Linked DNA regions of Granulicella sibirica. The protein of the gene in region 1 interacts with the protein of each later gene in a pairwise test. Links are inferred from orthologs where the notes say so. Each region holds a gene or a part of one and is shown on either strand. Other genes may lie near its edges.

What was found. Proteins that work in one complex are often made in the same cells at the same time.
Region 2: the proteins of dnaB (region 1) and dnaA interact in binary tests that used the Escherichia coli proteins (3 or more experiments, as listed by UniProt). The link is inferred for Granulicella sibirica from one-to-one orthologs.

What each region holds. Positions count from the first base shown.
Region 1 is NZ_RDSM01000001.1:1,880,762-1,883,668, forward strand. What follows is about bases 50-2,887. They hold dnaB (replicative DNA helicase), read right to left. Parts: upstream 2,250-2,887; coding sequence 849-2,249; downstream 50-848. Other genes in these bases: GRAN_RS07870 (endonuclease III domain-containing protein), read left to right, coding at 50-533; GRAN_RS07880 (DUF5076 domain-containing protein), read left to right, coding at 2,341-2,640; msrA (peptide-methionine (S)-S-oxide reductase MsrA), read right to left, coding at 2,641-2,887. Also shown: more of GRAN_RS07870, read left to right, coding at 1-49; more of msrA, read right to left, coding at 2,888-2,907. UniProt on the Escherichia coli protein: The main replicative DNA helicase, it participates in initiation and elongation during chromosome replication. Travels ahead of the DNA replisome, separating dsDNA into templates for DNA synthesis.
Region 2 is NZ_RDSM01000001.1:2,033,708-2,036,589, forward strand. Bases 1-2,813 are described here. They hold dnaA (chromosomal replication initiator protein DnaA), read left to right. Parts: upstream 1-599; coding sequence 600-2,027; downstream 2,028-2,813. Other genes in these bases: GRAN_RS08430 (hypothetical protein), read left to right, coding at 2,092-2,813. In the rest of the region: more of GRAN_RS08430, read left to right, coding at 2,814-2,882. UniProt on the Escherichia coli protein: Plays an essential in the initiation and regulation of chromosomal replication. Binds in an ATP-dependent fashion to the origin of replication (oriC) to initiate formation of the DNA replication initiation complex once per cell cycle.

The DNA of each region.
Region 1 (2,907 bases):
GCGATCTTCACGCCCGCTTCCCTACCTGGGACGACCTCCGCGACGCCTCCGTCGACGAGATCGAGCGGACCATCGCCATCGTCACCTTCCCCGAAGTCAAAGCTCCCCGTCTCAAGGCCGCCCTGATGGGCATCACCTCCCGCTATGGCTCCCTCACCCTCGACTTCCTTGCCAAATACCGCACTGAGAAAATCCGAAGCTGGCTCGAGCAGTTCGAAGGCGTCGGCAACCAGGTCTCCGCTGCCGTCGCGAACTTCTCCACCCTCCGCCGCCGCGCGATCTGCGTCGACGCGCATCATCTCCGCGTCACCCAGCGGTTAGCTCTCACCCCCAGAGCCGACGCCGCCATCACCGAAGAGCGCCTCATGCGCCTCGTCCCGCTCGACTGGACCGCCGAGATACTCGACGAGCATCATTCCCTCTTCAAGATCCACGGCCAGACCCTTTGCACCTTCTCCGATCCCCAGTGCCGCCGCTGCCCACTCCTTGAGCGATGCCCCTTCGGAACCCGCGCCGCAGGCCCCGAAAAATAAAGTTCGCCGGAAGCATTCGTTTTTACAGGCAAATTCGCATGTCAAGCCCCGAAATGACTCATCTCACTCATATCAAAAGAGATAGCGATGTCCTTTTAGTTTCGGTCGCTTCGATACGATTGATCTAGGAATAAGACTAGTCCTAAGGGGAATCGAACCACATTCTCGCGGATCTGAAAGACAGCTAAGTCCTTTATCTACTAATATTTGCAGGTAAGTCTTTTGTTTACAGTAATTTCGCGGCGATGGGATGCCGCAACTTACTGTAAAGAAAAGACTTGGGCCCGGGCTATGGGAGGGGGGGGGTAGGGCCCCCTAGTACCCTCCGGAATCGCCGCCGCCACCCTGAAGATTCTCGAACCGCGTGTAATCGGCCAGGTAAGCCAGGTGAACGCTTCCAGTCGGCCCATTGCGCTGCTTCGCGATGATGATCTCGGCCTTGCCCTTCGACTCCGGATCTTCCTCGCCGTTCTCGTCCTTGTTGTAGTAGCTGTCGCGATGAATAAAGGCCACGACGTCCGCATCCTGCTCGATCGACCCTGACTCCCGCAAATCGGAAAGCAAGGGCTTCTTATCCCCGCCACGCTGCTCGCTCGAACGCGAAAGCTGCGAAAGCGCCACGACAGGAACCTTCATCTCCTTCGCCAGCGCCTTCAACCCGCGCGACACAGCAGAAACCTCCTGCGTCCGGTTCTCGAACTTCTTCTGAGCGCCAGTCGTCGAACCAGTCATCAGCTGCAGATAGTCGATCACGATGAGGTCAAGTGATCCTTCCTGCTGCTTCAACCGCCGCGCCTTTGCCCTCATCTCGGCGAGCGTGATTCCCGGAGTGTCGTCAATGAACATCTTCGATTCCATCAACCGCTCAAGCGCCGCCAGCAACTTTCCCTTGTCCTCACGTGGCAAAAAACCCGTCTGAATCTTCCGCGAATTCACCAGGGCCTCCGAAGCAAGCATGCGTCGAAGAAGCGATTCTTTCGACATTTCCAGCGAAAAAACCGCAACTACCTTCCCATCCTTCACGGCGGCATTCTGAGCGATGTTGATGGCCCACGCAGTTTTTCCCATTGAAGGACGAGCCGCAATGATGATCAACTCCGAATCCTGCAAGCCCGAAGTCATCCGGTCGAACTCCGTGTAATGCGTCGCAAGTCCGGTAATCTCGCGACCTTGCTCATAAAGCTTGTCGATCGATCCAAATGAAGAAGCAACAATCTCGGCAATCCCCGAGAAAGAGCGCGTTATCGCCTGATCCGCAACCTCAACCAGTCTCATCTCGATGTCAGAAAGGACACTAATCGCCTCATCCGACTGATCCGCCGATCGACTGACTCCATCGTTGAAGATGGACATCATCTGCCGCAGAAGGCTCTTGTCCTTGACGATCCGAACATAGCTCTCGATGTTCAGGTTCCGCGGAATGCCTTCCGTCAGATACGCGAGATAAGCTGGTCCTCCGATCGCATCGAGTTCCTTCTTCCGCGCAAGCGCCTCGCGAACCGTGATGAAGTCGATCGCGTGCCCGGAGACCATGAGCTCCAGAATCGCCGCATAGATCCTGCGGTGCGAGTCGAGCGAGAAGTCTTCGGAGCGCAGACGCCCAGTCGCGTCCGAGATTGCGACTGCATCAAGGAGCATCGCTCCGAGAATCGCGACTTCAGCGTGAACCGAGGCTGGAAGGCCCTGAATGTCCTGTATCTGGGCAAAGGTTGCCATGCCTTATTGTGGGCTATCGCAGAAGCGCGCAGATGTGGATTGTGTGGAGAAGTTGGACATTGAGTGTGAGAATGACTTTAAGAGGTGAGCGATGGGGGCAGATAAGGTATTGGCGATTCCACCAGCTGCGGTGAGGGACCGGGCTTCGTTTGAAGTTTTGCGGGTTTGGATCGCGGAGAAGGGCCAGCATGTGAGCATCCAGAGCGGGGCCTGGGATGATCCGTTTGCGTGGGGAATTGTCCTGGCCGATCTGGCGCGCCATATTGCGCTGGCGCACCAGATGCAGGATAAGAAGGTCGATACAGAAAAGTTTATGGAGCGGCTGCTCGAAGGTTTTCAGGCGGAGATCGAAGATCCTACCGATGAACCCGAAGGCGAAGTGACGCAGTAGTTATTTGCCTTTGTAGGTCTGGAAGAGATCAGGAAACTCGGCTTTGAGAGCTTCGATCTTTGGGCGGTCGCAGACCTGGATGTACGGGTTGTTCGGGTTGTTGGTTGCGTAGTCCTGGTGATAGGCCTCGGCGTCGTAGAAGCCCTTGAGTGGCGTGACTTCGGTGACGATTTTTGCCTTGAAGATGTGTGCCTCTTCGAGCTGGGCGATGTAAGCCGAAGCGACTTTCTTCTGCTCTTCGTTCGAGTAGAAGATGGCGGAGCGATA
Region 2 (2,882 bases), 150 kb from region 1 along the record:
GATCCGAAAGGCGAGCGGGTCATCAACCCATGCCCGAACCTGTAAGCGGATTCTTAGCGGTGCGACAGCAATTTCTGAGTATACGCGAGAGGTGGAAAAACGGCAACGAAACTCCGCTATTTTCCCTCCGCAGCCTCCCGATCCAGCGTCCCGTCCGCGCTCGAATTCATCGTATCCAACATCTTGTGGATGGTTCGCAGAGCGACATTCCCAATCTTCACCACTTCTGGTGCAACTCACGGGACTGTCACATTTTCTCGCCAAACCACGAGAAAAAGCCCCGGTTTTCCTGCTAGTATCAAACCCGTTCCGCAAGACGGCTTCACGCCTGTCCTGCTCGTTTCGCGGTTGTTCAGATTCACTTCTCTTCGCCCCAAACAGGTTTCCTGTCGCGAAGATTCTGGCCAAGTTGAGACAAACCACACTCGCCTCTTCCGGGGAGTAGGGAACTCGTTTGCCTTTTTCCATTCCGCCTCGGCGGATGGCTGTCGCGAATCACCGGATAGACGTGCGGCTTGTTGCTTCCCATCGCCCTCACCGGCGCATGGGTCAGCTCGGCTCCGTAGCGTAAGACATCGTTGAAAGAGAGAACACGAAGTATGTCATTTGTCCCGACGGCCGCAGCCGTGCTGAATTCCTGGGTAAGAATTCTTGGAGCGCTCGAGAAGAAGATCAACCGGCAGTCGTTTGAGACCTGGTTGAAGCCGACGCGCTTCTCGCACATCGCGGGACGGACGCTCTTCGTGCGGATCCCCTCCGTCGAATTTGAAAAGGTCGGAGAGAAGTACGCCGACCTCATCCAGGAGGCCATTGACAACCTCCAACTCGACATCGACGATGTCACCTTCCAGACTCCCCAGCAGGACCCCAGCGCGCCCCGCGTTCGGGAGGACGGAGGCTTCGCACCCCTTCCCAGCCACAGCCTTAACGCCCCGCGCCCAAGCCGTCCCGGAGCCCCTGCGCAGGCCGGCATTGCCGCACCTGAGCAGGCCCGCTTCGACTGGAACGCCGCCTCCCAGCTCAACCCGCGCTACCAGTTCGACGCCTTCGTCATCGGATCCGGAAACCAGTTCGCCATGGCCGCCTCGCAAGCTGTCGCCGAGCGCCCATCGAAGGCCTATAACCCGCTGTTCCTCTACGGTGGCGTCGGCATGGGCAAGACCCACCTGATGCATGCCATCGGCCACGACGTGAAGCGCCGTCAGCCGCACGCCTCTATCTGCTACGTCTCGGGCGAAAAGTTCACCAACGAGATGATCAACTCTGTCCGGTACGACAAGATGACCTCGTTCCGCGACAAGTTCCGCAACGTCGACGTCCTCCTCATCGACGACATCCAGTTCCTCGCCGGCAAGGAGCGCACGCAGGAAGAGTTCTTTCATACCTTCAACACGCTCCACGAGAGCATGAAGCAGATCGTCATCGCCTCCGACCGTCCCCCAAAAGAGCTCGCCGACTTTGAAGACCGCCTTCGCTCCCGCTTCGAGTGGGGTCTCATCGCCGACATCCAGCCACCCGATCTCGAAACCAAGGTTGCGATCCTCCAGAAGAAGGCCGAGAGCGAGCAGACGCAGCTCCCCACCGACGTCGCCCTCTTCATCGCTTCGAACGTGCGGACCAACGTCCGTGAGCTCGAAGGTGCTCTCGTCCGCCTCATCGCCTGGTGCAGCATGCATGGCGTCGAGATCACGATGGCCGTCACCCAGCAGTGCCTCAAACAGTTCATCGACACGCAGGTCCGAAAGATTACGATCGAGGCGATTCAGCGTGCCGTTGCGGAACACTTCGGCATGCGCGTCGCGGAACTGAAGCAGAAGAACAACTCCCGCCAAATCGTGGTTCCCCGGCAGATCGCGATGTACCTGGCCAAGCAGATGACCGAGGCGTCGTTGCCCGAAATCGGACGCCAGTTCGGCGGCAAACACCACACCACGGTCATGCATTCCATCGGCAAGATCGACGAGCAGCGCCGCACCGACAAGGATCTCAATCGCACCATCAACAAGCTGATGGAGACGCTCAACTAGCGCCCTCGCCGCAGGCCGGGCGAGGCTCAGGGCAGCGCCGGCCCGGTGCTATACTCACCCAACGATGGCGCACCTGGACCTCTCTCAGACCCCGGCCGGGACCAGCGGGAGAGTTCCTTTCTGGCGGCAGCCGACGGTTCAGATCTGGCTCGCGATCGGGGCCGTCGCGAGCCTCTGCGTCTTCATCCTCCCATTCGCTTTCCCTCCGACAACTCCGTCGCAGTCTGCGTCCTATGCCGTTGGCTTCGGCAACCGGGTGGCGATGCTCTCGACCGTCTTCGTGAGCGCGGCGGTCGCCATCCTCCTGTGGTGGAGGCGCATAGGAGCCCGCATCACGGACCCACCCGAGCAGGGAACGATGCCTCTCAGCTGGCTGGCCTGGGCGTCGGCAGCCGCCATCATCTTCCACGCCTTCCTCGGCTGGCGCGTCGCCATCGCCGACGTCTACTACTGTGACGCCAGCTACTTCCTCACCCAGGTCGGCCGTCACCTGCACGACCATGCCGTCCTCTACAAGGACATTGAGTTCGCCTACGGCCCGCTGCTCTTTTACTGGCCCGAACTCTTCATCCGCGTCCTCGCCCCTCTTGGTCTCAAGGCTCCCGGCGCCTATATGGTCTCGCTGACCGTCATGCAGTTAGCTGGGCTGGGAATCATCTTTTACGCCATCCAGAGCCTGCCCCTCACCCGCCGCCTCAAGGGTGTCGCCATGCTCACGATGGCGTTCGGCACTCTCACCCCGCTGCTCGGCCTCAACTACACTCTCCTCCGCTTCGCCCTGCCCTATGCCGGCATCCTCTGGATCACCGCCCAGGCCGGAGTTTGGCGCCAGTCAATCCTCTTCGGCCTGGCCCA